2 regions of the Empedobacter sp. R132-2 genome follow, and region 1 is predicted to be linked to the other one. Evidence: riboswitches for the same ligand, from Rfam matches in the RefSeq annotation. Region 1 holds a riboswitch; the other holds the start of a gene.
What was found. Region 1 has a riboswitch for S-adenosylmethionine ahead of HXZ69_RS14135 (hypothetical protein). Riboswitches for the same ligand answer to the same signal wherever they lie in the genome.
Positions count from the first base shown of each region.

Region 1 (13,558 bases):
ACAACTTTATTCTTTATTAATCAAAATGCACAACGGGTATTATTTATTAGAAAATCATGAAAATTTGAAAGATTTAAAATACTTATACAAATCTTTCTTTAAATATAAAACTCCTTTAAAATATGGAAAATTAACCCATAACTCAATAAATTGGTATAAGACTCTTATTGATAGTTATGATTCTGACAATTATGATTTAAAATATAATGAAATAGTTAATAAATTAAACAAATTTTATATAACTGCTTCTGGTAATCCAAGAAAATATATTGATAATACTATTGATTTATTTAAAGAATTATTAGACAAAGAAATTATAAATTTAGACAAGAAGACTATTTCTTAATATATTATATAAAATTCACTAAAAAAAAGCTCCCTTGCAGGAGCTTTAGTTTTTATGCAACGTTATTTATATATTCTTTTTCGAGGATACCATCTACTATTTTTTCAACCTTATCGATGTTTGCTTTTAGTAATTCGTTATCTTCTATTTGTTCTATTTCGTGGAACTGCACATGTTTGTTAAACTCTTGCAGTTTGGCGTAATAACGTTTTAATTCTGCTTTGTTGAACAAGTTTCCATTCTTTACATAAATCACATGTATTTTTGATTTGATGTATTGCGAAACTTGCAATATATCGCCTCTATTGCGTGATATATCTATCGAATAGAAAATAGATTTCAGGTATTCGCTTTTAGCTGTTGGCTCTTTTACTAACCAATCTGTTGTTTTAAGACTTGCTGCTATCGGAATAATATTCAGCACCTTATTCGGGAACAAACATGCCATTTCCCACGCTAATCCTCCGCCTAAGTCTGCACCAATAATGGCAAAAATCTCGTCTACTTCCAATTCAAATAACGTCAACCAAAACAACACCGCTACATCGCGTGCTGTAATGTGATCGCGTGGTATATAGTCGTACTTTATGGTTTGGGAAACGCCATTTCCAGGAATATCTATACAGATTACCGTATACTCATTAAGATCAATTGCTTTGTTTTTTCCCATGACCCCATCCCAATGATAGGTACAATCTGAATCTCCGTGTAAGGAATGGTTAATCAAAATGACTGGAGCTGTTCCTAATGGAAGTCCAAAAAGTTGAAATGTTACCGAAACATTGTTTAAGATTGTGTTGTCCTCTAAGGGCCAAACTGGGATCGTTAATTGTTGTAAACTTTGCATTGTTTTTAATTTTATATTGGTAATTGTTGTTTTTGTTCAAAAAAAATCCCCATCGAAACTCGACGGGGAAACCTAAAATATATTAAAAAATAAAATCTCTTTTTAGTATACATGACTTTCCCACGTCTGGATATTCCAAACCTGTTTGCGAATCGACATATATAAGCACGTAAACTTCATTTTTTAATTACTTTGTTACTCAAATGTATAAAATAATTTTCGGCAAACAATTAAATTTATCTTAATTATTTGTAAAATTTTCAAAATCTTGATTTTTAATAGCGAAGTCGTCACCCTAAACTCGTTTCATGGTCGCATCTAATTCAGAACATAAAATTTATAACCACATAGAGAGATAGGTTTAACAATGTTGATGAATAGAGATAAATTGGAAAATGAATAAATGAACTAGTATTACGATGTATCTATATGGTAGAATATAAAAAAACAAATCAAGCAATTATTCAAAACTTTATTATCGAAACAATATCCAATTTAGAATAAAATTCTAAGTGATCATTTTAAAATAAAATTATTAGAAAAGATTACTACATATTCAATTTTTTATGTAGTTTTACACCGTATTTCGAATCGTAGAAAACGATACCAACCGAGAGGAGTCTCCACGGTGGTAAAACAATACGGGAGTTCATCCAAAAACAACGAAAAATCCCCTATTATCGAAATACAATAATTGTTTTATTTTAACTATTTATTGTATGTCACAAAACATTTCTGAGCTTAATTTAGCTCCTATATCAGATGAAAAATTGGTCGATTTTATCAATCAACAATTGCCTATTAAAGTTCCTGCGCTAAAAGATCATATTATTGAAGAATTCAAGAAAAGAGGTTTGGATTATCGCCATCTATACAATGTAAAAACAGATGAATTGAATATCAAACTTCCGCTTAGTTTGATTGATGGTTGCTTGTTCGAGCGTAATATTCCCAAACCGCCTTTGGTAGGTAATTTCTACGCTGTTGTACATAGATTGAGAAACTTTTTGCAACATAGCAAAGAATTGAACGGAAAACGCCTTAAAACGTTTCATTATATCTTCGATCAACTTTATTTACCTTATGAATTGATTGATATTATTTCGGAAGATGATGTCAAAAATCTAACTGAAGATGATGTATTTATTACCTTCAAAAACTCGAAACAACATTTCCCGAACAATAAGATTATCAATAAAATTCCGAAAAATAATTTATTGATTACTGTTGACAAAGGGAATTATTACCGCGGTTTGGATAAAGTAATTTTGTCACATCAAAATACGATTATCAAAGAAGAAAACTTGAATAACGTAACTGCATAACTGAAATTGCTTTCGACAAATCTCTATATTTGTTGAAAGCAATTTTATATGACGCCAGAAAAAAGAGAATTAGTAGAGGTAAGTTTTAATCGTTCAGAAACCTTAAAATTTTATAACGCATCACTTATCGAATGCGAAACGGACTATGTTTCGATTAAGATTCCAAAACAAGAAATGATGACACGTAAGCACGGAATGTTTAATGGTGCTATGATTGCTTCTTTGGTTGATGTTTCATCTGGTTATGCTGCTGTTTCTCACTATGACGACGATTGTTATGTGGTAACAGTTGAGTTAAAGGTGAATTATTTACGACCTGCTTTGGGTGATTATTTACTATCAAAAGCCTATGTGATAAAAGGCGGAAAAAAGATAAGCACCATACGCACAGAGATTTTTGTGGTTGACGAAACGACGAACAAAGAAACGCATGTGGCTACTTCTTTGGTGACTATGATGAGAATAAAATAAAGATATAATTTGTCTCAACTTTTGAATAAATGACCACATAGAGACATAGAAATAGATGTTTATTTTGATATAGAAATCAGTAGTATAATTCTACCTTTTTTATATGAAAAAACCGTCATTTCGAGTGAAATTCTGTAAGAATTTTGTGTCAAGAAAAAGGTTTTTTGAAAGAAAAGAATAATAACTAATTGAAGGAAATAATTTACTTATAGCGCAATTAATTAAATCAATTCGTCTTGATGTTTTCTTCTGTTTAGTTGGTTTACTTTTATAAAAAATCGCAGAATGAAAATATAAGAATTACAATTGTTTACAAATGATTTAGAAAAAACGAAATCATTTTATACAACTATTCTAGCTTTTGAGTTAATTGAAGAAACCGATAATCAGTTTAGTTTACAAGTTGGTTGGACAAGATTAACTTTTGTAAAACGAATGAAGAATATATTTAGCTTATGAGAACTAAGCAGAATTTGATCAACATTCTATTTTTGGAATTTCTGAAATTGGTTTACCTACAACTTATATTGAAGCAACTAATCATATATTATAATAGAAAACAACATCTAAATTCTGAAAAGGAGATTTTGATACTTTTGGTACTAATGGCTCAGATGAAGGGAAAATATTATTACTAAATTATTTTATTAAAACAACTTAGTTTCCTACAACTGATACAATAATTCCTGCTCCATTTACAGCTATTTTGGAAAATGAAAATCATTATTCAAAAGTAATTTTAGATAATAATAAATTAAATATATCTAATCTTGCCATTTTATAAAAAATAAGCATTGAATAAAAAGTGATATCTTTAGGGTAAAAAAAAATGGGATTGTAACTTTGCATTCTAAATATCTAAAAAATGGTAAATTTTATATTAATCGCAGTCTGCATAATCGCCGGAATGGTGTTTAAAGCAACAAAATCTATACATCCTGATGCACATAAAGGGATCAATACATGGATTTTATATTTAGCTTTACCAGCAGTCTCGTTTAAGTATTTACCAAAAGTAGAATGGTCGCAAGAAATGCTATTCCCTATCTTTTCGACTGTCATTATTGCCGTTGGAAGTTTATTTTACATGAAATTCTACAGCAAAGCAAAAGGCTATTCGGAGCGTTCGAGAAGAACATTGGAATTGGCAAGCGGCTATAGCAATACCTCTTTTATTGGTTTCCCTTTGATCTCAGCATTTTATGGAGAAAAATATTTAAGTATTGCGATTATTTGTGATCAAACCATGTTTTTGTGCTTATCAACCATCGGAATAGTTTCTGCATTAAAAGGAGGAAGTAATGGATCTGGAGCAATAGATTCTAAATTTATCTTGAAACGATTATTTACTTTCCCTCCATTTTTGGGTTGTATTAGTGCATTGATTTTATCTCAATTTATCGACTTATCTCCTGCCGAACCATTCTTCGATAAATTAGCTGCAACTGTAGGTCCGTTGGCTTTATTTTCAGTTGGACTGCAATTAAAGTTTAATGGTTGGAGAAAATTATGGTCACAAATTTCGATGTCTATGGTTTACAAATTAATGATAGCGCCTGCAGTTGTAATGCTTTTAGCCATCGTAATTGGGATAAAAGGTGATGTGGCTAAAATCTCTATTTTTGAAGCTGCAATGCCTACATTAGTAACATCGAGTATTATTGCGGAACAATTTAAACTCAACACCAAACTAACCAATTTGATTATTGGAATCAGTATTATTATAGGCTTTTTTACAGCTGCTTTTTGGTATGAAATGATACAGTTGTTTATTCAGTAGATTTCTTATTATGTTTTTTTTAAAATTGTATCGAGAATTAAGATGAATTTTATCTTCTAAAACCTTATTCTCGATACAAAATTCTAAAAATAATTTCACTCGAATTAATGGTTTTATTTCAATACTTCTTTTAAAAACAATAATGTATGTTGCCACGCTCTATCTGCCATTACTTTATTGTAATCTGGTGATTCTGGATTGGTAAATGTATGTTTTGAATTTGCGTAAGTAATCATTTGCCAATCTGTTTTTCCTTCGTTCATTTCAAGTACCAAATTCGAAATATCTTCAGGTTTTACAGATTCGTCATCAGCTGGATGTTCTACTAAAACTTTTGTTTTAAGAGGGATATTTTTTCGAGCCAAATCTTTTGCTAATCCACCATGAATAGAAACAACGCCAACAATAGGTAATTGCGCACGAGCAGCTTCTAATGCGCCTGTTCCTCCAAAACAATAACCAATTACAGCAATTTTGCTTGGATCTGCACCAGCTTTGATTAACTCTTTCAACGCCAAATCAATTCGTTTTTGATAAGCTGCAAAATCAGACTTGTATTTTCCTGCTATTTTAGCCGCTTCCGCATTATCTTTCGGATTGCTTCCTTCTCCATAAATATCTGCAACAAACGCAATATAACCTTCTTTTGCTAAATCTATTGCAGCTTGTTTTGCTTCGTTATCAGCTCCTTTCCAAGCAGGTAAAATCAAAACTCCTGGACTTTTCTTTGTTGTATTATCGGTTACTAAACCATTCAATTTTTGTAAGCCATCTTTGTAAGCAACTTGTTTTAGGTTTTGCGCATGTGTCGTATTCATCATCAATACAATTAAAAATAAACATTGAATTACATTTTTCATCTACTAAAAAATTTAAAACATTAAGATAAAAAGAACTAATTTTATATCGGATATTGAATTGAATTTTTAACACAATTAGTATGGAACTTATTACATTAAAAACATTTGAAAGCCCTATTGAAGCACATATTTTACGTTCAAAATTAGAGAGTGAACAAATTGATGCTTTTGTTATTGATGAACATTCGGTTGGGATGAATCAGTTTTTGTCGAATGCCATTGGTGGCGTGAAAGTAAAAATTAAGAAAGAAGATACTGATCGTGCTATGAAAGTTTTAGAAGAAATTGATACTTCAAATTATACCAATGATTTGGATGAAATTCTTGTTTGCCCTAAGTGTGAAAGTAATGAGTATTACAGCAATTACAAGTCAATGAAAGGTGGAAAAGGTTTACTTTCTTTATTATCTTCTATCATATTTTGGGTTTACCCAATTTACTACAAAAACGTGTTCAAATGCAAGAAGTGTGGTGAAGAATTTAATAGTTTACAATAAAAAAAGAACGACAATTTCTTGCCGTTCTTTATGAACAAAAATATATGATTTTTATTGATTAAATTGTCCAACGCAATAAGCTTGCTCCCCAAGAGAAACCTGCTCCAAAGGCTGTCAACATCAATAAATCTCCTTTCTTTAATTTTGATGCATTTTCCCAAATACATAACGGAATTGTCGCTGCAATTGTGTTTCCGTAATTCTCAATATTGATTAAAGTTTTACCTTCTTCAATATTAATTTCATTACCAACAGCGTCAATAATTCGTTTATTCGCTTGATGCGGAACCAACCAATTTACATCTTCTACAGAAAAATCATTGCGTTTCAAAACATTGACACACGTATCACTCATTGATTGAATTGCATTTTTGAATACAATTTTTCCATCTTGTCTAATGTAACGCTTCTCATCAACCAACAACTGTGAACTCGCTGGATACAAAGAACCACCTCCTTCTATATTCAAGAATTCTTTTCCAGTTCCATTACTCTGTAACAAAGCATCCAAAATTCCTTCTTCATTTGTAGGCTCTAACCAAACTACTCCAGCTCCATCTCCAAACAAAATATTTGTCGAACGATCTTTGATGTCTACATACGCACTAATTTTATCAGCACCAATGACCAAAACATTTTTGTAACGTTTGCTTTCAACCAATGAAGCACCCATGTCCAACGCGTATAAAAATCCAGAACAAGCTGCATTCATATCAAATGCCCAAACATTCTCTATTCCTAACTTTTCGCACACAATATTCGCAGTAGCAGGCATCAACATATCTGGTGTAGAAGTCGCAACAATCAACGCATCAACATCTTTGATGTCTTTTTTGTATGTATCAATTAAATTCTGAATTGCACTAACCGCCATATCAGAAGTCGCTAAACCTTCCTCTAAAATACGACGTTCTTTAATTCCCGTTCTTTTTACAATCCATTCATCAGAAGTGTCTGTAATCTTTTCTAAATCGAAATTAGTTCGTTTATTCTCTGGCACATAACCACCGATTGCTGAAATATGTGCAAATATTTTTTTTGTAAAATCTACCACCATAAAATTCTTTTCATTCAAATTTCATGTATCGATTATCTACTAAAAGACGCATCAATTAAAATTTGAGCAACAAAGGTCTATCCATTTTAACAAATTAGTTAGCAAAATAAACGTAATAATATGTCAGAAAGACGTTTTTAGAAAGTTTTCACATTTACATTGATTTACATCAATTATTAATTAGAAGCTATGAAAGTTCTTGGAGAAACACCGGCATAATTTTTGAAAAATTTACTAAAAACTGAGGTATCTATAAAATTTAATTCTGTCACAACATCAGAAACACTATTTTTTGGGTTCTTTAGCAAGACTTTTGCCTCTAATACAATGGCTTCAGCAATGATTTGTTTGGGTGATTTATTAAAGACTTCGACAATAATTTTAGTCAAATGTTTACGACTAATAAACATTTCATCTGCATAAAATTGTACATTACGCTGACGACGAAAATGAGTTGAAACTAAATACAAAAACTGCTTAGCCAATTCCTCCTTTCTGACTTCTTTCGTTGTACTTTTTGCCGTTACAGCTTGGTTGTAGTAATTTCCCATCTCATACATCAACACTGAAAAGTGATGTAAAACCAAATCTTTTGCAAAGATATTTTCATTCTTGATGGTATATTTACTAATCTTATTCAGATTGTAGCGCATATCACGTACAATCTTTTTATCTAAAGAAATGATTTTAGGATATTTGGACGATAAAAATTCTACTAAATTATTGGATTTCACGTGAAAACCAGCTTCAATAATCAGATCTGAATCAATGAAGATTGCTTGAACAGCAAAATCAGCCGAATGCTCTATAATCTCGAACAACTGACCTGGAAGAACCACAATAATATCGTCACGTTTGATTAATGTTGGTTCTAAATTCACCGTGATTTCACATGTTCCTGCTGTGATTAAAATCAACCCAAGCGACGTAAACTTATAAGGTTTTCGTTTTACAAAATAATAATTGTTCTCAGGACCTACGTCAAAGATTGCTAACCGACGATCAGTTGCTTCTTCTTTGTAAGTTCTTAAAATATTATCAATTGAATAAAGTTGAATATAATCACTCATTTTTAGCTTTTATTTTTTCAAATACAATGTTAAAAGATTTTTTTGACAAGTAAAAACATAAATGCGTCTTTTTAACAAAATCTTACGTCATTTTGGTATATCTAATAACCTCTTTCTAATGAAACTTCATTCAATAAAGCTTCGTTATTTTTCATTCTGTTATAGTTATCTGCAACTTGTTTTAGAGCAGTTGTTGCATTTGTAACACTCGCAATATGAGGTGTTACATAAATATTTTCATTCGTCCAAAAAGGGTGATTTTCAGGTAAAGGTTCTTCTACAAAAACATCTAAATAAGCCTCTTTTATTTGTTTTTCTTCGATTGCAATTAATAAATCCTTTTCGACCAAATGTGCTCCACGACCAACATTCACCAAAACTGTATGATCTGAACATTCTTTAAAAAAGTCTTTATTCAAAATACCTTCTGTATCATCTGTCAAAGGCAAAATATTGACAATAAAATTAGTTTTAGAAATCGCAGCATTCAAGCCTTCTTTTCCAGAAAAAGATTCTACTCCATTTATATTTTTTGGCGAATTCGACCAACCTTTGACTTGAAAACCTAACGCAACAAATTGCTCTGCTACTAACTTTCCGATTTCACCTAATCCTAAAATAGTAATAGTTGTTTCCTTGATATTTTGATAAGTAGTAGGCTTCCACTCTTTACGAACTTGATCTTTATAATACGTCAATAGATTTTTCATTGAAGTCATAACACAAGCCAAAACATGCTCAAACATTTCTTGCTTCAAAGCAGGATCAACAATACGTGTTACCTTTATTGAATCTGGAATTTTGGTATGCAACAAATGGTCAATTCCTGCTCCAACTGATTGTACAACTTTTAGATTTGGAAATTCAGTCACATAATTTTTGTGCGGTTTCCAAGTTGCAATAAATTCTACATCTTTTGGATTTGAGATATTTGGATAAACTTCAACTTTCGTATCTGGCAACAATTCTTGTAAATTTCTTTGCCATTCTTCTGTTGGTTTTTGATTGAATATTAAGGCTACACTCATAATTGTTTACTTTTAAAACAAATGTAAATAACTCTAAATTAATCACACATTAAATTTGACGATTTGTCAGATTTCTTACATTTGGATTAGAATTTGAAAGAGTTCAAACAAATATATTTTAACTAAAAAAATACACCATAAATGGCAAATCCGTTATTAGAAAAATTTGAAACACCTTTTGAAAGTGCTCCTTTTTCTAAAATCAAAATTGAAGATTACAAACCTGCTTTTATCCAAGCAATTGAAGAAGCAAAAGCAGAAATAGATGCAATTACTGCGAATCCTGAAGCGCCAAATTTTGCAAATACAATTGAAGCAATGGAACTTTCGGGTGAAAAATTAGGACGTATTTCTTCTATTTTCTTCAACCTTAATTCTGCTGAAACGAATGATGAAATTCAAGAAATTGCGCAAGAAGTTTCCCCTTTATTATCTGAATTTGGAAATGATGTTCGCTTAAATCAAGATTTATTTGAACGAATTAAAGTCGTTTATAATCAAAAGGATTCGTTGAATTTAACAGATGAACAAGCTTATTTATTAGAAAAAAAATACAAAGGTTTTTCAAGAAATGGGGCAAATTTGAACGAAGAAGACAAAAATAAATTACGCGAAATAGACAAGCAATTGGCTATGCTTTCTTTGCAATTTGGACAAAATGTTTTGGCTGAAACTAATGCATACGAATTGATTATCACAGATGAAAATGATTTAAAAGGTTTGCCTCAATATGCTATTGATCAAGCAAAAGCTGATGCTGAACAAAAAAATCACGAAGGTTGGTTGATTACGTTACAAGCACCAAGCTATATTCCGTTTATGCAATACGCAGAAAATCGTGAATTAAGAGAAAAATTGTTTAGAGCAAATGGAGTAAAAGCCTATCAAAATAATGAATTTAACAACGAAGAAAATGTCAAAAATATCGTAAAACTTCGTCACGAACGTGCTAAAATATTAGGTTATAAAACGCATGCTGATTATGTTTTGGAAGAACGTATGGCAAAAACACCAACGACTGTTTTAGATTTCTTGAATGATTTATTAACGAAAGCAAAACCGTTTGCAGAAAAAGAAATTGAGGAATTAACTGCATTTGCAAAAGAAACTGATGGGATTGAAACATTGCAACGTTGGGATCATGCGTATTATGCTGAAAAATTAAAACAGAAAAAATTCAGTCTTTCTGACGAAGAATTGAAACCTTATTTTCAGTTAGAAAATGTGATTCAAGGAGCTTTTGATGTCGCAACAAAATTGTATGGAATTACATTTAAAGAAATTCATAAAATTGATAAATACAACGATGAAGTAACAACTTATGAAGTTCTAGATAAAAATGGTGCGTTCTTAAGTTTATTGTATGCAGACTTTTTCCCGCGCGCAGGAAAACGCCCTGGTGCTTGGATGACAAGTTATAGAGATGCTTCTAATGTGAATGGAAACACCAAACGTCCGCACATTTCGATTGTTTGTAATTTTACAAAACCAACGAAAGACACGCCGTCATTATTGACATTTCAGGAAGTGACAACATTGTTCCACGAATTTGGACATGCGCTACACGGAATGTTACCAAATACAACGTACGAAAGTCTTTCTGGAACAAATGTTTATTGGGATTTTGTTGAATTACCCTCTCAATTTTACGAAAACTTTTGTTACGAACCAGAAGCTTTAAAATTATTTGCAAAACATTATCAAACAGGAGAAATTATTCCGCAAGAATTAATTGAAAAAGTAAAAGCTTCTTCAAGTTTTATGGAAGGTTATCAAACTGTTCGTCAATTGAGTTTTGGATTATTGGATATGGCTTATCATGCGAATGATTTGGCTGAAATTAATGATTTACAACAATTTGAAAAAGAAACTTTTAAACGAACAGAGTTGTATCCAGAAATTGATAAAAATATGATGAGTACATCCTTCTCACATATTTTTCAAGGTGGATATTCATCTGGTTATTATTCATATAAATGGGCCGAAGTTTTGGATGCAGATGCCTTTGCATTTTTCCAAGAAACTGGAATTTTCAATCCAGAAAAAGCTCAAAAATTCTATAAACTTTTATCATCTGGTGGAACTGTAGAACCGATGAAACTGTACGAAGAATTTAGAGGTCATAAACCAACAGCAGACGCTTTGTTAAAGCGCGCTGGATTAATATAAACTGAAAATCCGACTACTTAAAAGTAGTCGGATTTTTTTATAATACTATTGTTTACTTAATGCAAACTTTCTTCGTGTTGCGACAAATCTAAGCCTTCGAACTCCGCTCTATCACTCACGCGTAAGTGAATCATTTTATCCGTAATATAAAATAAAGCAATCGCACCTAAAAAAGTAAATAACGAAACGAGCAACAAAGCAATCATATGATGTGCAAACACATATACCCCGCCATGTAATAAGCTTGCATTTTCTCCATGTGCAAAAATAGCTGTCAAAATCATTCCCATGATTCCTCCGACTCCATGACATGCAAAAACATCTAGAGTATCGTCAACTCTTTTTAACACTTTCCAATGAACCATTACATTTGAGACAATAGCTGTTATAAAGCCAAAAAATATACTTTCAGGAATTGTAACAAACCCACAAGCTGGAGTGATTGCTACTAATCCAACTACAGCCCCTATACACGCTCCCATAGCAGTAACGCTGCGACCATTAATTCTATCAAAAAGTATCCATGTCATCATTCCAGAAGCAGAAGCAATTGTTGTTGTTCCGAAAGCTAGTGCTGCTGTGGCATTTGCTCCCAAAGCTGAACCAGCATTGAAACCAAACCATCCGAACCATAACATTCCTGTTCCGAGCATAACAAATGGAATATTTGCAGGTTTGTGTTCTCTGTTTTTACGTTTACCTATCACCAAAGCACCTGCCAATGCTGCAAATCCAGCACTCATATGAACAACAGTTCCTCCAGCGAAATCTTTTACTCCAAAATATTTATTCAATAAACCTTCTGGATGCCAAACCATATGACAAAGCGGTGTGTAAATGATTAAGCTAAATAAAATCATAAACAATAAATATGAAATGAAACGTACTCTTTCAGCAAAAGAACCAGTTACAAGCGCTGGTGTAATGACTGCAAATTTCATTTGAAACAATGCAAATAAGACAAATGGAATTGTAGATGCCATGTCTTTATGTGGAAATGCTCCAACATGACTAAAAAATGGGTAACTTAAAGGATTACCAATAATTCCGTAATGTTCTCCATTTATTGTAAAACCAATTGATTCACCAAAAGACAGTGAAAACCCAACTACAACCCACAAAATCGAAATCACACCTAAGGCAATAAAACTTTGCAACATGGTAGAAATAACATTTCGTTTCCCCACCATTCCTCCATAAAAAAATGATAAACCTGGCGTCATCAATAACACCAATCCTGCAGCTGCTAAAATCCAGGCGACATCTGAATTTACAATATTTTCTTCGCTAAGGAATTCTCCTGTATTTGGAATATCTACAACTGGTTTCCAAAATAATCCAGCGAATGCAACTAGCGTTATAATTGCAAAAGCTACTTTCCATTTTAATCCGACTTTCATAAGTTTTTAATTTTAACCCTATCAAAATTAGATTATTTTTAAATAAAATCATTTATTTTCAATTACACCCTATAAAAATTAGGGGTTAAAATATTAATTTTACATTTTAAACATAATTATCCTATGTAAATTCATAAAAAAAGATTCCTTTTTTGGAATCTTTTTATCATTTTATCAATTTGATTATTTAGTTTTTCTAAATTCTATCTGAAATCTTCAATTATGTTAAATCCTGAATAATTTTTTGAAAAGCTTTTCTTGGACTTCCATCATAATAAACTTCTCCACAATAATGATAACCTAACTTTTCAAAAACACGCAACATTCCAATATTATCAAAGTTGGTATCAACTTTTATAGTATGTATGTTTTTTGAAATTGCAACCTTCTCGATTTCGGTCATTGCCCAAGTTCCCAAACCTTTCATCTTAACATCTTGTGCAACAGCCAATCGATGTATGACAATATATAGATCATCATTCAGCCATTTTCCTTCAATTGCTGTATAAGCAGGTTCTATCTCATCAATAATTGCAACATATCCAATGATTAGATTATTATCATTCTCAATTATATAACCAAAACCATTTGAGATATCATTTTTTACAACGTCTAGATTTGGATAACCATTTTGCCATTGATTACTTCCCTCCTCTTTTCTTTTCTCAACTGCTTGTTGCAAAATTTCCCAAATTCTATCTGCATCAT
Region 1 is NZ_JACAGG010000045.1:2,074-15,631, reverse strand. It holds gene HXZ69_RS14145 (hypothetical protein) at 65-346, shown strand; gene HXZ69_RS14140 (alpha/beta fold hydrolase) at 399-1,193, opposite strand; SAM-I-IV-variant riboswitch at 1,770-1,864, shown strand; gene HXZ69_RS14135 (hypothetical protein) at 1,913-2,518, shown strand; gene HXZ69_RS14130 (PaaI family thioesterase) at 2,567-2,989, shown strand; gene HXZ69_RS15340 (VOC family protein) at 3,296-3,448, shown strand; gene HXZ69_RS14125 (AEC family transporter) at 3,855-4,769, shown strand; gene HXZ69_RS14120 (dienelactone hydrolase family protein) at 4,883-5,629, opposite strand; gene HXZ69_RS14115 (putative signal transducing protein) at 5,710-6,126, shown strand; gene HXZ69_RS14110 (beta-ketoacyl-ACP synthase III) at 6,185-7,183, opposite strand; gene HXZ69_RS14105 (helix-turn-helix domain-containing protein) at 7,360-8,253, opposite strand; gene HXZ69_RS14100 (2-hydroxyacid dehydrogenase) at 8,355-9,281, opposite strand; gene HXZ69_RS14095 (M3 family metallopeptidase) at 9,423-11,450, shown strand; gene HXZ69_RS14090 (ammonium transporter) at 11,507-12,850, opposite strand; gene HXZ69_RS14085 (GNAT family N-acetyltransferase) at 13,071-13,558, opposite strand, start outside.

Region 2 (17,915 bases), on a different contig from region 1:
TTGAATGAGAAACATTTTAACGAAGGAGGATCAATGCATAAATTTAAACTTTGGTTAGATGAAAATGCATCTAAATATGGTTTTTATTTGGTGTACACGGATAATTCAGCGAGAAAAGGATTCAAATATGAACCGTGGCATTTTACGTATAAAGCGATTTCTGAACCGATGTTACAAGCTTATAAAAAGCTTGATATTAAAAAGGTTTTACAAGAAAATAAATTGTTAGGAAGCGAAAATTTTACAGATGATTTTATCGAAAAATATCGAAAAGAAAATATTTTGGATATAAATCCTGTTATTAAATAGTTAAAGCTCCTTTTTGGAGCTTTTTTTGTGGTATCTTTAAATAAAATTTAAGAGATTATACTTTCTGATGAGATTAACATTTTTCATATCGTTATTTTTGAGCATGAGTTTACTAACTTTTGCCAAACAATCGATTGTGAAAGATTTGGATGGCGATGGAAAGTTTGACAAGGTTTCAATTAATTTTGAAACGAATAAAATAGAGTTTTTACTTTCTGATACTGAATATAAAAAGCAGAGTAGTTTAGCTTTTAATGAATTGGATCGTAATACGAAGATTGAGGAAACAAAGAAAGGTTTCAAGATTATCAATAAAATAGGAGATGTTTTGTTTACATCTTATTTTCGATACAATCGTCAGACAAAAAAGATTGAATTATCTGCCATAAAACGTTCAATAGTTTCGGATGATTATTCGAAAGAAAATGGCGAATCAACTTTTATTACAGCTACAAAAGAGTTTATTGCGAAATGGAATAGTTTGGATAAATCATCAAATAAAGTGATTGCTTTACCAACGCTAAAAACTAAAATTGATTTGGATGTTATTTCTTTGAATGATTTTAATGATGCATTTCTGAATAAATTTAATCAACAAAGTTTGACTTTTTATAAAGCTGAAATCTCCAAGCAAAAATAATTATTGCTCCAAATCTATTGTTCTGAATGTTAGATTAATTCGTGGCGAATTTACTTTTTTAGTAGGAGGTAAGCGATGCAGCCAATAATCTTGTGTTTCATTTTTCATAACTAATAAACTACCACTTGCAAGATTTAAAGCAATTACTTCTTTAGTTTCTTTATGTTTAAAACCAAATTTACGTTCAGCGCCGAAACTTAGCGAGGCAATTGCGCAATGACGTTTCAATTGTTTTTCACCATCACTATGCCAAGCCATCCCTTCGGAACCATCGTGATATAAATTTACCAAACAAGAATTATAAGTTTCGCCAGTTTTTTCCTCAGCTAATTTTTTTAATTCAAGTAAAGTATCAGTCCAAGGCAAAGCTGTTTTCATGATTTTGGAATAGGTATAAGCAAATGGAAAATCTCCATACCAAGCAATTTTTCGTTTAGTTTCTATCAATTTTCCAAATATTATTGCTTGATCGTTTTTCCATTCAATTTCATTTAATAATATAGAATAATAATGATGCGCTTTTTCATCGGTCATAATTTGTCCAAAATAATTTACAGTTCCATCTTTTGGAAGTAGATTTTGTTGTCCGTCAAATAAATCGTTAAAAAGATCCATTTATAGTTTTATATGATCAAAAATAAGGAATTTAGATTTAATTCAGTTAATGTAATGTGCAGATAAATAAAGTTTTACTAACGTTTGTTATTTAAAATTTAATATTGAATAAGTCAAAAAAAAATTGGATTATATAATTTTTTATTTATTTTTATTTAACCAAAATTTAACACAATATGAATAAATTGATTTTTAAGAACACAATTAAGTTCTTCCTTGTAAGTAGTATTTTACTTCTTGTTTCTGTCTTTTTAAAAATGTTAAATGTAGATCATGCGGATTTTATCTTGAACATCAGTTTCTCGGTTACAATTATTTCGCTTATCGCTGTAATGATGAGTTATAAGACTATAAGGGGGAAAAACAATTTTTCTATGGATTAATTTTTACGTATTAATTTAATTAATAATTTTGGTTGTTTATTTGTGAAAAGATAAACAACCAACTATTGTTATTTTAATAAACTGCCTCAGCGATTCTTTTTGTATTTATAGAATTACTCATTGTATAAAAATGTAATCCAGGAACACCAAAATCGATCAACTCTTTACATTGTTGAATACACCATTCAATTCCGATTTCCTTGATTCGTTCCTTATCTTTCGACTTCAAAACTTCCATTGCCAAAGCTTCTGGTAAGTCCAAATAGAAATTTTGTGGAATCGACGTTAGTTGATTGAAAGTTGTCAAAGGTTTTATACCCGGAATAATCGGAATATTAATATCCATTTCGCGACATTTTTTAACGAAATCAAAATATTTCTGATTATCAAAAAACATTTGCGTCACGATATAATCAGCTCCCAATTCCACTTTCTTTTTCAAATAATACAAATCCATTGCAAGATTTGGTGATTCGAAATGCTTCTCAGGATAACCCGCTACACCAATACAAAAATCCATTGCATGCGATTCTTGTAGTTCGTCGTCTAGATAATTTCCTGTATTCAAAGCAGTAATTTGCTCAATCAATTCCGAAGCATTTGCATGTCCACCAACTTCAGGAACAAAAGATTTTTCCGATTTTATAGGATCTCCACGTAAAACCAAAAGATTGTCAATTCCCAAGAAATTCAAATCGATTAACGCATCTTCTGTATCTTCTTTTGTAAATCCACCACAAATCAAATGCGGAATTGCGTCTATCTTATAATGATTCTGTATTGCAGCACAAATTGCAACTGTACCAGGACGTTTTCGTACCTGATAACGTTTCAATAACCCATTTTCTTTCTGTTTGTAAATATACTCTTGACGATGATAAGTTACATCGATAAAAGCTGGATTTAACTCAACTAACGGGTCTAAAGTTTTGAACGTCGCATTGACATCTTGTCCTTTCAAAGGCGGTAAAATCTCTACAGAAAATAATGGTTTTCCGTTTGCGCGTTCTATATGTTCGGTAACTTTCATTCTTTATTTTATCGTTTAGCGAAGTTCGAATCTCGAATTTCGATTATATATTTTCTTTTATATGGGCGTTTCCTTCGGGCGGGCTTTTCGTTACAATCTTTTTTGTTAATTTCGACTTCGTCCAATCAACAAAAAAGGATTTTCACTACAATCCCTAACGCATTTTTTTATTTTGTTCTACGTTCGTTGTCATTCCGAGCTTGTCGAGGAATCTGAGATTCTTTATTTCGAAATGCTCATTTTGAATGATAAATTTTATTTTTACTTAACGCTTTTACGCCAAATTAGGACTCAACCAACGTTCAGCTTTATCAAGTTCTATATTTTTACGTTTCGCAAAATCTTCAACCTGATCCAATTTTATTTTACCAACTCCGAAATATTTTGCTTCTGGATTTCCAAAATAATAACCCGAAACAGATGAAACTGGATACATCGCCAACGAACTTGTTAACTCAATCCCTGCATTTTTCTCTACATCCAAAATTTTGAAAATTGTTTCTTTTTCTAAATGGTCAGGACATGCAGGATAACCAGGAGCAGGGCGAATTCCTTTATATTTTTCTGAAATTAATTCGTCATTTGATAAAGTTTCATCTTTCGCATAACCCCAAACTTCTGTACGAACATATTTGTGCAAATATTCTGCATAAGCTTCAGCTAGACGATCGGCAATTGCTTTCACCATAATCGAATTGTAATCATCTAAATTTGTTTCGTAAGCATTAGCAACTTCTTCAATTTCATGACCAGCTGTGACAGCAAATGCACCGATATAATCTTGAATTGCTGAATCTTTCGGCGCAATAAAATCAGCAATCGAAATATTTGGTTGTTTTTTCGATTTTTTCGCTTGTTGACGAAGTGTATAAAACTCCTCTATTTTATTATTATTTTCATCAAACAATTCAATCGTATCATCGTTTACTGTATTCGCTTTAAAAAGTCCAAAAACAGCTTTCGGTTTAGCTAAATTTTCAGCTTCAATTTTATTTAACATTGACAAAGCATCTACATATAATTCTTTGGCATTTGTTCCGACAATTTCATCATCTAAAATCGCAGGAAATTTACCATGTAAATCCCATGTTTTGAAAAATGGCGTCCAATCGATAAAATCTCTTAATTCAGAAACTGTTGTTTGATGTGTAAAAACACCTAATTTATTTGGTTTAAAAGGTTTATTTTCTTCAAAATCAACTTTTAGTTTATTTTTTCGAGCATCTTCAATCGATAAGTATTCCTTTGATACAGCACGATTTAAGAAACCTTCTCTAATTTTTATGTAATCAGTAGTAGTTTCTGTTAGCAATTCCTCCTGTTGATTTCCAATCAATTTTTGACAAATCGTAACCGAACGAGAAGCATCTAAAACATGAATTGCTTTGTCATATTCTGGTGCAATTTTTACAGCTGTATGTGCCTTAGAAGTTGTTGCGCCACCAATCATCAGTGGAATATCAAGATTAAGACGTTTCATTTCTCTGGCAACATGCACCATTTCATCTAAGGATGGAGTAATCAATCCAGAAAGACCAATCACATCGACATTATTTTTTTGCGCTTCGTCTAAAATTGTTTCAGAAGAAACCATTACGCCTAAATCGATAATCTCGAAACCATTACAGCTTAAAACGACTGAAACAATATTTTTTCCGATATCGTGAACATCACCTTTTACAGTTGCCATTAAGATTTTAGAAGGCTCTTTGTCTGTTTTATTTCTAAGTTTTTCTTCCTCTAAAAATGGCGTTAAATAAGCAACAGATTTTTTCATTACGCGAGCCGATTTAACTACTTGAGGCAAGAACATTTTTCCGCTTCCGAAAAGATCTCCAACAACGTTCATTCCGTCCATCAAAGGACCTTCAATAACACGTAATGGCGAACCAATTTTTTTCAAAGCTTCTGCAGTATCTTCGTCAATAAATTCTGTAATTCCTTTTACTAAAGAAATTTCAATACGCTTTTCTAAAGGTAATTCGCGCCAAGCATCATCTTTCTTTTTCTCTTTTGTAACACCTTTTAGATGTTCGGCAAAATCAATCAAACGCTCTGTTGCATCGTCACGTCGATCCAATAAAACATCTTCAACGTGTTCTAATAAATCTTTTGGAATATCATCGTAAATCTCAATCATTTCTGGATTGACGATTCCCATGTCCATTCCGTGTTTAATGGCGTGATATAAAAACGCCGTGTGCATCGCTTCACGAACCGCATTGTTTCCACGGAAGGAAAATGAAACATTCGAAACTCCACCCGAAACTAACGCATGCGGAAGATTTTCTTTGATCCATTTTGTTGCATCAAAAAAATCGATGGCATTACGGCGATGTTCTTCCATTCCTGTTGCAACTGGGAAAATATTCACATCAAAAATGATATCTCTTGGATTGAAATTTACTTGATTTACCAAAATATCATACGAACGTTTTACGATTTCGATTCGACGTTCATAATTATCCGCTTGACCTTTCTCATCAAACGCCATAACCACTGTTGCAGCACCGTAACGTTTAATTTTCTTCGCATGTTCGATAAATAATTCTTCTCCCTCTTTTAAAGAAATTGAGTTGACAATCGCTTTACCTTGAACATTTTTTAGACCAGCTTCAATAATTTCCCATTTCGAAGAATCAATCATAATTGGAACTTTCGAAATATCAGGTTCAGAAGCAATCAAACGCAAATATTTTACCATAGAAGCTACACCATCAAGCATACCTTCATCCATATTGATATCGATAATTTGCGCGCCACCATCCACTTGGTCACGTGCAACCTGAAGTGCTTCTTCAAATTTTTCTTCTTTGATTAATCGCAAGAATTTTTTAGAACCAGTTACATTTGTACGTTCGCCAACGTTTACAAAGTTTGAATTTTCTCGTACAATTAAAGGTTCTAATCCAGAAAGTTGAATTTTTACGCCTGACATTGTTCACTAATTTTTCGAGGTTCGTATTCTTTTGCTAAATCTGCCATCAATTTGATATGATCTGGTGTAGTTCCACAACATCCACCCAAAATATTAACCAATTTTTTATCTAAGAAAGGTTTGATAAAATCTCGCATCATTTCAGGAGTTTCATCGTATCCACCGAAAGCGTTTGGTAAACCAGCATTTGGGTATGCGCTGACATAAAATGGTGCTTTTTCGGCTAATACTTCTAAATATGGAATCAAATCTGTTGCACCTAAAGCACAATTTAACCCAACTGAAATTAAATCAATATGTTCTAATGAAATCAAGAAAGCTTCTGTTGTTTGTCCAGAAAGTGTACGTCCAGATTTATCTGTTATTGTACCAGAAGCCATTAGAGGAACGTTGATTCCTGTTTTTTCTATCGCATCTTGAATTCCATAAAATGCTGCTTTTGCATTTAAAGTATCAAAAATAGTTTCGACAAGTAAAATATCTGCACCAGCTTCTAACATTGTTTTTGCTTGACGATAATATACATTTGCCAATAAATCAAAATCCACATCGCGATAACTAGGGTCATTTACTTGTGGCGAAATAGAGGCTGTCTTGTTGGTTGGACCTAAAGATCCAACTACAAAACGAGGTTTATCTGGGGTAGAAAACTCTTCACAAGCTTCTTTTGCTAAGCGAACGGCTTCGTAATTTAATTCATCAACCAAATCAACCATATCATAATCAACCATAGAAATAATATTGGCATTGAACGTATTTGTTTCGATTAAATCTGCACCAGCAGCCAAATATTCTCGGTGAATATCTTTTATGATTTGAGGTTGGGTTAAAACCAATAAATCGTTATTTCCTTTTAAAGAAGTATGAAAATCCTTGAATCGTTCTCCACGATAATCTTCTTCTTGTAAATTGTGCTTTTGGATCATCGTTCCCATTGCACCATCTAAAATAACAATACGCTCTTTTAGTATATCGTCTAATTTCATTCTAAATATTTTAAAAGCCTTATGGGAAGAAGTGTGAGGTAAGTCCTTATCTTTCTCTATTTGAGTAGGATTTAGCACCCAACTATACTTTGGGTTGCTAAGATTTCAACGGGCCTATTCCCTCCATCTTTCTTTATAAAGCTATGTGCAAAATTATTTAAAGTATTGAGAATAAAAAAATCAAGATTGAAAAAAACGAGTTCGAAACTTGGTTCATAGAAATAATTTTTGTTTGAAATAGTTCAAAATCTCTAATAGGTCATTTTTGAAATTTATTTTAGAAAATATTTCTTTAAAATTACTATTTTAAAGAAATAATATTTTAATTAGTTATTGAAAATTGTAGTTTTTAGAATATTTTTAATAAAAATAGGGTTTTATTAAAAATTATTAAGATTTGTTTTTTCTTTTAATTGTATTTTTTAGAAAATTATTTTTGTCTATAAATATTTATAGAATAAAATTCATTATTTGTGTATTTTTATCTATAATTACGGAAAATATTAAATTAAAGAAATGAAATTAATTTGGATATATAGAATTCTTTCGCCTAAATTTGTCCTCAGAAATAGTTCATTAAAATTTACATTTTATCAAGAAAAGTGGAGGGAAATGGCCCAAAGAAACTTTAGCAACCTGATTAATGAATCAAGGTGCTAAATCCATCCTTATAGGAAAGATGAATAAAAACTACTGTAAACCAATCTTCAATAATATTCTTTATTCAAAATGGTTCAATTGTTTTTATGCGATTGAACCATTTTTTTTCTTCACTTTTCTTTGGTAAATAATTAAAAACAAAACAAATAAATGAAAAAAATAAATATCGGATTGTTCGGATTTGGAGTTGTAGGAGAAGGAATTTACAAGGTATTGGAAGAAAAACCACAATTGAATGCTGCAATTAAAAAAATTGTAATTAAAGATAATTCTAAATCTAGAAATGCTCCGTCTGAATTATTTTCGACTAATGCGGATGATATTTTAAATGACGATGAAATAAATGTTGTTGTTGAGTTAATTTCGGATGCTGATGCGGCACATGATATCATTATAAAAGCGTTCAATAAAGGTAAACATGTGGTAAGTGCAAATAAAAAATTGATTGCAGATCATCACAAAGAATTATTGGATTTGCAAGCACAAAACAATGTTTCTTTTCTTTATGAAGCCTCTGTTTGCGGGTCAGTTCCGATTATTAGAAATCTAGAAGAATATTTTGATAACGATTTATTGAATTATGTATCTGGAATTGTAAATGGGACAACAAATTACATTTTGACGAAAATGGCGAATGAAAATGAGTCGTATCAAGATGCCTTAAAAGCAGCGCAAGAAAGTGGTTTTGCAGAAGCTGATCCAACGGCTGATGTAGAAGGTTTTGATGCGTCGAGTAAATTAGCAATTATTACGTTGCATGCTTTCGGTAAAAAGATTGATGTTGATCAAGTTATTCGAAAAGGAATTACTTCATTGAAAGTTGAAGATTTTAAATACGCAAAAGAAAAAAATTATACAATAAAGTTGATTGCTAATTCTAAAATTAATCATCAAACGGGTGAAATTACATCAACAGTTTTGCCAACTTTTGTTGAATTAAATAAAACAATTGCGCTTGTGAATAACGAATATAATGGAGTTTTGATTGGAAGTTCGCTTTCAGATGAGCAATTTTTATATGGAAAAGGAGCAGGGCGTTTCCCAACTTCTTCGGCTGTTTTGAGTGATATTTCTGCGTTGAAATATGATTATCAATATTCGATTCGAAAATATGAAAACAAAGAAGAAGGAGTTTTTAATCAAACAGGAAAGAAGCGAATTTATATCGGTTTTGAGAATCAAGCAGATGATGTTTCAAATATTTTTGATGAAATAGAAGAACGTTATCAGAGTAAAAATTACAATCATATTGTTGGTGTGATTGATATAGAAAAGCTCAAACAAAAAGAGACTATTGAAAATCCAAAACTTTCGATAATTGCGTTTGAGTAAATTTTTGTGATTAAAAAGCCTCAATATTAATTGAGGCTTTTTTGTAAATCTAAAAATTAAGGTTTTTGTAAATACTTTTCCAATAAAAGTTTTAGGGGTTTATTTTTAATTAATCCAGTATAAGTCATTTCAATTTTATAATCTTTTGAGATTAAAACCCAATATGGATAACTAATTTGTTCATTTTTATCAATGAATTCTTCTAAAAATAGGTGAGTTTTTTTATTCGATTTAGGTTCATATTTTTTGTTTAAAAAGATAATAGATTCATTTGTTTCTGCTTCAAATTCAATAAAATAAATGTCATTATTTAGAATTTGAAGTAATTCTTTATCCTTTTTTAATTGTTTCTTTTGAATCATACAGTAACTACACCAATTTGTCGAAAAATAAAGTAGAATTGGTTTAGGATTTTCATTAGAAATTGAATTAAATTTTTCTAATGAAATCTGTGCTTGGAGATTCAATGATGATAAAATGAATATGAAGTACCAGATTTTCATTAACGTAAATTGTATCGAACACCTATAAAACCTCTTGTTCCCTGCATAGGTGTATAGCTGTAATCATTTGGTTCAAAAATAACATCGTTTCTTCCTTTAGGAGGAGTAACGCCATTTCCAGGTTCTCCGAATGGGTCCCACCAACGAGCAATAACATCGCCTTTTGGTAAAACATTAAAAATATTTTTGATTCCACCATAGATTTCAATATTATTCTTAAATGATTTACTTAATTGAATATTTGCAATAACAGTTGGTTTTGAATATTCTGGTCGATAATCATTTTCTACTTGAGGTAATTTCATTTTGTCATTATAATTGGCGGTTAAATCAACAGTAAAACCTTTTTTGAATGTATAACTTGCTAAGAAATTTCCAGACCATTTTGGTGCATGATATTGAACTTCTTTTTCTCCATCTTCTTTTTTGTATACATCCATATAGGTTGCGCCAAGCATTATTTTTAGAGGAAAGTCAAATGTTGCATCTATGTTTAAAGAAACTCCTTGAGATATTGCGTGTCCATCTAAATTGTCATAGATAATCTTTGTTTCGTCAGTATCTGTATCAGCAATAATTTTGTTTGTGAAATAAGAATAGAATGTTGTAAAATCAAAGTTTAAAGCGGTGAAAGAAGTTGGTAGTTTGAATACATAATTAATATTTCCATTATATGATTTTTCAGGTTTTAATTCATTTTCAAAAACTACTTGTCTAGCTCCAGTTAATGCACGATGATCTTCTGTGAAGACATTCACAACACGAAATCCCGTACCAAAACTTGCTCTTAAAGTATGATGAGATGAAGGTGAAAATTTGTATGCAATTCTTGGAGAATGTATTCCTTTATGTGTTTTATCATAATCAAATCGATAACCAAGTAATAATTTGTTTTCAGAATTTAATGTCCATTCGTCTTGTACAAAAATACCAGGAATCTGTGTATTCATTGGGTTATTCTTGATTAGATTATTATCCTCATCATATTCTCCAGTACCTCTTGTGTTATCATCATAATAAGTATATTTAAATGAAGATCCTAAAAGTAAGCTATGTTGTCCAATTATCTTATCCCAATAAGCTTGAGCAAAAATAACTTGTTGTTTTCCTTGATAAGATTCTGGACCATAAAATGAATTCTGTTGATGAAAATTATAAGAAAATTGAGTCATTATTTTTTCTTTTATAGGTAATTGATACATTCCTATCGCTTCAAAACGATTTGTCATAATACTTTCGGCATAAACTTCGTCACTTCCTCTGTGTAGTTTTCTTTTCCAATTCATTTGACCTCCCCATCTATCTTCGTATAAATAACGTAAAGCAACTGATGCTGTTCTATTTTTTTGACGTTCAAAATCAAATTTATTGAATAACGTGATGCGATCTTGTAACGTTACATCCGTAAAACCGTCGTTATTTTTATCTTTCTTATTACCATATTTAAAGTAATTAAAACCAAATAAACTATTTACCTTTTCTCCTAAATTGTATTTGTATCCACCATCAAGATTGGTTTCCAACCAAGAAGTTGTAAAAGCATCCAAAGATAATTTTGGAGCAGATTTAGGAGATTTCGTAATTACATTAATTATACCACCCATGGCTTCTGTTCCATAAAGGGAAGATGCTGGTCCTTTTACAACTTCTATTCGTTCTACCAAAGAGTTCGGAATTCCGCTCAAACCATAAACAGTAGATAAAGAAGAAACAATTGGCATTCCGTCAATTAAAATCATGGTATATGGACCTTCCATTCCGTTAATATGAATATCACCTGTGTTACAAACATTACAGTTTAGTTGTGGTTGAACACCATTTATTAATTGTACAGCGTCAAATAATGAAGGTGTTGGATTTTTTTGAAAAAACTTTGGTGTATAGATTTCAATTGGAACTGGACTATCAGATTTTCTTACAGCTTTCATTGTTCCTGTAATTACAATCTCATCTAAATTTTCTGAAGAATCTTCCATATAAATAGAATCTTTTTGTTCCTGAGCATTTGATAGAATGGAGGTTAAGGTGATGAATAAATAAAATGTTGTTTTCATGTTAAGTAAAATTTATAATCAAATTAAAAAGTTAGACAAATCTAACAAAAATATTATTAAAAATGAATTTTTAAATTTTACTTAATTTTCAACTATATTTGTTTCCATGAATTCATTGGTCGAAGAAAATTACCTAAAAGCATTATTTCATCTTTCTGAAAATGGGAAAGGAGAAGTGAATGTGAAGGATTTGAGTAAGCATTTGGAAATAAAAATGCCTACTGTAAACAGTATGATGAAAAAATTAGCTGAAAAAGAATTGGTGATTTATGAATCGTATAAACCACTTCGGTTATCTGATAAAGGAATTCTGAAAGCTTCTTTGATTGTAAGAAAACACCGATTAACAGAGATGTTTTTGGTAGATAAAATGGGATTTGGTTGGGAACAAGTTCATGAAATTGCTGAGCAAATAGAACATATTCAAAGTCCAATTTTTTTCGATAAAATGGACGAATTATTGAATTTTCCTAAATTAGATCCGCATGGTTCTCCAATTCCAGATAAAAATGGAAAAATAGAAATTATCAATTACAAAAAATTGGCCGAATTTAAAGAAGGTGATAAAGTAGAAATATGCGCTGTTATTGGTTCTTCTGATGAATTTTTGAAGTATTTGAATTCAAAAAATATTCATTTGAATGATGAAATTGAAATCATTTCTGTTGAAGATTTTGATGGAACAATGAAGGTTAAGTTCCTAAAATCAAATGAAATTGAAATATTTAGTAATCATGTGACTTCAAGATTATTAGGTAGATAATGGTTTTTAATTTATAAAAAGAAAAAAGCAAGTTATTTAACTTAAAAAAGCAAGTTATTTAACTTGCTTTACAATTATTCCGCTTTTCCTTTTATTCTGAAAATTTTTCGAGAAGAAACTGGATCGTTAGATGTGATTGTTACAGATTTATTGAAATCTCCAGTCACAGAACCACTTGAATATTTAACGGTAATATCCGCAGATTTTCCTGGTTCGATAGGTGTTGTAGGATATTCAGGAACTGTACATCCACAAGAACCAACAACGCTTTTAAGAATTAAAGGTTTATCACCTGAGTTGGTTACTTTCATCTTAGCTGTTACTTCGGTATTCAACTTTATATTTCCAAATTGAATTTCTTCTTTTTCTAAACTAAGTGTTTGAGCAAATAAACTTGTAACGCCTAAAGCAAAAGCACCTAAAAACATTAATTTTTTCATGACGATAATTAATTTGTAACCAAAGTTAAAATAAATAATACAAAAAGTCTACCTTTTTTTGTATTTTAGTACTAAAATAATTAATATATATTAATATGAAAAGAATAATTGTTACAATAATGCTTCTAGTTTACAATTTTACTAATGCACAAATGTCTTCTACAGCTACTGTTAATGAATATAATCTACAAACTATTGTTGCAGAAGTAAAACAACAGAAATATACAGAAGGAGTTACTAATAAAGATGAATATTTTAATGTTAATTTTCTTCCTGCAAGTATAGATGGTTTCAAAGAAAAGGAGAATTTTAGATATAATGCATTACTAGACGATTTAGAGTTTTTAAGAGATGGATATTTATATAAAATGAATAAATTATCAAACCAGACTATTAGATTCGATGATGGTAAAATTCTTAAGTATGTAAGTTATATTGATGGGGGTACATTAACATCAAGATATTTACAAGTATTATCACCTTTAGATCGAAAAATTGTACTTTATAGAAAATTATCTAATGATGGAGTAGATGGTCTTGGTGCTGGTGGTTTAAATGCTTCTAATAAGAGAAATTATTTTAAACAAGAGAAATTATTGATTGGTTATAGTGATAAAATGTATAATGTTCCAAATTCAACTAAAAAATTTAAAGATTTTACAGATAAAGACGTAAATCAAATTGTAAGTACAAATAAACTTAGCATAAAAAAAGAACAAGATTTAATTAAACTTATTGATTTATTGAATAAATAAACAAATTATATAATATCTTAGAAATGTTGGGCAGATTGTGTAAATTTGCCCAAATTTATTTTAAGTCATATATAAATAATGGAAATCGCATCTAAATATACGCCAACGGAAGTTGAAGGAAAATGGTATGAATACTGGATGGAGAAGAAGTATTTTAAATCTACTCCAGATGAAAGAAAAGCTTACACAATCGTCATTCCACCACCAAATGTAACAGGTGTCTTGCACATGGGACATATGTTAAATAATACGATTCAGGACGTTTTAATTCGTCGTGCGCGTATGCGTGGATTTAACGCTTGTTGGGTACCAGGTACAGACCATGCTTCAATTGCTACTGAAGCGAAAGTTGTTGCGAAGTTAAAAGAGGAAGGTGTTTCTAAATTTGATATCGGTCGTGAAGAATTTTTAAATCACGCTTGGGATTGGACGCATAAACATGGTGGAATTATTTTAGACCAATTAAAAAAGTTAGGAGCTTCTTGCGATTGGGATCGTACGAAATTTACGATGGATCCAGATTTATCTGAATCTGTTCAACGTGTTTTTGTTGATTTATATAACAAAGGATTAATTTACCGTGGATACCGTATGGTAAATTGGGATCCGGAAGCAAAGACAAATATTTCTGACGAAGAAGTTATTCATGTTGATAAAAATGGAAAATTATATCATTTAAAATATCAAGTTGACGGAACTGATCAATATATTGTTGTGGCGACAACTCGTCCTGAAACAATTTTTGGTGACTCTGCAGTTTGTATCAATCCAAATGACGAGCGATATGAATGGTTGAAAGGAAAACAAGTTATTGTTCCAATCGTTGGTCGTAAAGTAAATATTATCGAAGACGAATATGTTGACATCGAATTTGGTACAGGATGTCTTAAAGTTACGCCTGCACACGATGTGAACGATTACGAATTAGGTAAAAAACATAATTTAGATTTTATTGATATTTTTACGGATGATGCGAAATTAAATGATTTAGGATTAAATTATGCTGGATTAGATCGTTTCAAAGCGCGTAAAGAAATCGAGAAAGAATTAGAAGAAAAAGGTTTACTTGAAAAAGTAGAAAATTATAATAATAAAGTTGGTACATCTGAAAGAACAGGAGCGGTGATTGAGCCTAAAATTTCAAATCAATGGTTCTTGAAAATGACAGATTTAGCTAAACCAGCTTTAGAAAATGTAATGAATGATACGATTAAATTTCATCCTGCGAAATTTAAAAATACATATCGTAATTGGATGGAAAATGTAACAGATTGGAACATTTCTCGTCAATTATGGTGGGGACACCAAATTCCTGCATTTTTCTATGGTGATGGAAACGAAGATTTCGTTGTTGCTCTAACAAAAGAAGAAGCTTTACCATTAGCACAGGAAAAAACAGGAAATGTTACATTAACAATCGAAGATTTACGTCAAGACGAAGATGCGTTAGATACTTGGTTTTCTTCTTGGTTATGGCCAATTTCTGTTTTCAACGGAATCAATGAGCCAGAAAATGAAGAAATCAATTATTATTATCCAACACAAGATTTAGTAACTGGTCCAGATATTATTTTCTTTTGGGTTGCGCGTATGATTGTGGCTGGATATGAGTATCGTAACGAATTACCTTTCGAAAATGTATATTTCACAGGAATTGTTCGTGATAAACAAGGGCGTAAAATGTCAAAATCGTTAGGGAATTCACCAGATCCAATCGAATTGATGAACGAATATGGTGCAGATGCTACGCGTATGGGAATGTTGCTAACAGCGCCTGCTGGGAACGATTTACCTTTCGATGTTGATTTGTGTCTACAAGGACGTAATTTTGCGAATAAAATTTGGAATGCTTTCCGTCTAATAAAAGGTTGGGAAGTGAAAGAAGATTTAGAACAAACTTCTGCTCAAACAAAAGCGGTTGAATGGTTCGAAAATAAATTCCAACAAGCATTAGCAGATATCGAACATAATTACGATCAATATCGTTTATCTGATTCATTGATGGCAATTTATAAATTGATTTGGGATGATTTCTGTTCTTGGTACTTAGAAGCAATTAAACCTACTTTTGGTGAGCCAATTGATGCAAAAACTTATGCAGCAACAATTTCTTATTTAGAAAATGTATTGAAAGTTTTACATCCATTTATGCCTTTCTTAACAGAAGAAATTTGGCATTTAATTGCTGAAAGAACAGAAAACGAAGCCTTAATTATTTCTAAATATCCTGAAGTAACATCTTTCAATGAAGAGATTATCAAGAATTTTGAAAATACAAAAGAAGCAACAACTGCTATTCGTGGATTACGTTCAGAAAAAGGAATGTCACCAAAAGAAGCATTAGAAGTTTTTGCTGATGCTCAAGCTGCGAATGAAATTTATGTAGATGTGTTCTCTAAATTAGGAAATGTTTCTAATTTCAATACAGGTGATAAACCAGAAAAAGGTTTTGCTTTCCGTGTTGGTACGTTAGAATTTATGGTTCCGATGTCTGATAATATCGATATTGAAGCTGAGCGTGAGAAATTACAAAAAGAGTTGGATTACAACCAAGGTTTCTTAAACTCGGTTCGTAAAAAATTATCAAACGAAAAATTTGTTGCTGGTGCGCCAGAACAAGTGATTAATGCAGAACGTAAAAAAGAGGCTGATGCATTATCTAAAATTGCTCAAATTGAAGAGCAGTTACAAGCTTTGTAATTTTAATTTAATTTTTAAAATATATGAAAAACCACTCCAAATTTTGGAGTGGTTTTTTTATTGATTTTTTTCGATTAACTTTAATAAAGCCTCAAAAAAGTATAAATGTCAAGCGAATTAAATTACAAAAAGAAAAAGTTGTATTCTGATTTTTTAAACCAAGAAAGAAATATTTTTGTTTGGATACCAGAGCGTTTTATAAATGAAAGTTTGCCTGTTTTGTATTTATTAGATGGCGGAATTAATGAAAAATTTAAGCAAATATCAAAACTAATTGATGAGTTAATTATATCAAATCATATTCAACCATTGATGATTGTAGGAATTGAAAATATTAATCGAAATTTAGATTTTACAAGAAATACATACATTGCAAAAGATAAAAAATGGGTTCCAGAATATGGAAATGCAGAATATTTTGAGAAATTTATTGTATTAGAATTACTTCCTTATATTTCGAAAAATTACTATACAAATAATTCGAAAACTATTGTTGGTGAGTCTTTAGGCGGATTATTGGTAATGGATATATTGTTTTATTTTTCGCATTATTTTGATTCTTATATCGCAATTGATCCTTCGCTTTGGTGGAATAACCACGAATTGTTTGACTCTTATTGTAAAAAATTTGATTTTAATCTATTAGAAAATAAAAAGATTTGGATTTCAAGTTCTAAAACTATTTCAATTTCAAAGTTTACAGATCAATTTGTAGAAAAATTACGCGAAAAAGATAACTTGAAATCAAATTGGAATTATTTACATGATCCTTCGCAAAATCATTTCACAATTTTCAATTCTTCAATAAAATCAGCGTTAATATGGATGTTTAAGTAATATTTTTTTAAATGATTCATATTACTTCAATAGGTTTCTCCAACAAGTTTGTCTAAATTTGCAAACCTTTTTAAAAAGAATTAATGCAGTATTTAGAACTACTTTTAATCGGAGTTTTCACAGCTTTTATTGGATCATCCATTCCTGGATTGTTGAATATGACGGTGGTAAAAATTGGGAAACAAGAAGGAACTAAAAGTGCATATAGTTTTATGTCTGGAACAGCGATTACGATTGCAATTCAGGTTTATTTGGCAATTTTTCTGGCAAAATTTATTGATTTTAATGAAGAAGTTACTAAAATTTTTAGGGAAGTTGGATTAGCTGTTTTTGTAATTATTACGATTTATTTTCTCTTTTTTGCAAAGAAACAAGATCAAAAAAATAAGAATAAAAAGCTAAAACAACAAGGTAATGTAAAACAGAAAAATAAATTCATCTATGGGTTATTGTTATCTGCCATAAATGTTTTTCCAATACCTTTTTATGTATTTTTAAGCGCAACGTTGATTTCGTATAATGTTAATGTTTTTGGACAACCAAATAGCTCAGTTTTTGCTTTAGGAGTCGTTATTGGTTCGATGATTATTTTTGGTCTGTATCTGAAATTTTTTAATTCAAAATCAGAAGAAGATTCGTTTATTTTAAAGAATATCAACTATGTAATAGGAGGAGTGACGAGTGTGATTTCTTTGTTAACGATTTATCAACTTTTTCAATAAAAATTTAATTCAAATTTTGCTTTGGATGCGAGTATTTAAGCAAATATTCCATCACTTCATCGCATTCTTTTCCTTCTAAAATATAACTCAAAATATCTTCGATTAATTCATCAATAATTTGAGGATTAAATTCAAATTTTTTAGCTAAATCAATACAAATTGCTTTTTCATTTTGATGAATATTCAAATCAACAACCATTAACAAAACAGCGTCGTACAACAAAGAAAGTCGATCAGTAAAGGTTTTT
Region 2 is NZ_JACAGG010000032.1:10,606-28,520, forward strand. It holds gene HXZ69_RS12465 (M15 family metallopeptidase) at 1-309, shown strand, start outside; gene HXZ69_RS12470 (hypothetical protein) at 413-949, shown strand; gene HXZ69_RS12475 (alpha-ketoglutarate-dependent dioxygenase AlkB family protein) at 950-1,564, opposite strand; gene metF (methylenetetrahydrofolate reductase [NAD(P)H]) at 2,021-2,977, opposite strand; gene metH (methionine synthase) at 3,252-5,915, opposite strand; gene HXZ69_RS12490 (homocysteine S-methyltransferase family protein) at 5,903-6,901, opposite strand; SAM riboswitch class I at 6,945-7,043, opposite strand; SAM riboswitch class I at 7,489-7,587, shown strand; gene HXZ69_RS12495 (homoserine dehydrogenase) at 7,712-8,893, shown strand; gene HXZ69_RS12500 (thioredoxin fold domain-containing protein) at 8,950-9,396, opposite strand; gene HXZ69_RS12505 (TonB-dependent receptor plug domain-containing protein) at 9,396-11,450, opposite strand; gene HXZ69_RS12510 (metal-dependent transcriptional regulator) at 11,557-12,213, shown strand; gene HXZ69_RS12515 (DUF1573 domain-containing protein) at 12,288-12,653, opposite strand; gene HXZ69_RS12520 (hypothetical protein) at 12,773-13,408, shown strand; gene HXZ69_RS12525 (valine--tRNA ligase) at 13,487-16,108, shown strand; gene HXZ69_RS12530 (alpha/beta hydrolase) at 16,214-16,945, shown strand; gene HXZ69_RS12535 (LysE family transporter) at 17,029-17,667, shown strand; gene HXZ69_RS12540 (tellurite resistance TerB family protein) at 17,672-17,915, opposite strand, start outside.
Region 2: it holds a riboswitch for S-adenosylmethionine, as region 1 does, so the genes downstream of both, HXZ69_RS12495 (homoserine dehydrogenase) here and HXZ69_RS14135 (hypothetical protein) in region 1, are expected to answer to the same signal.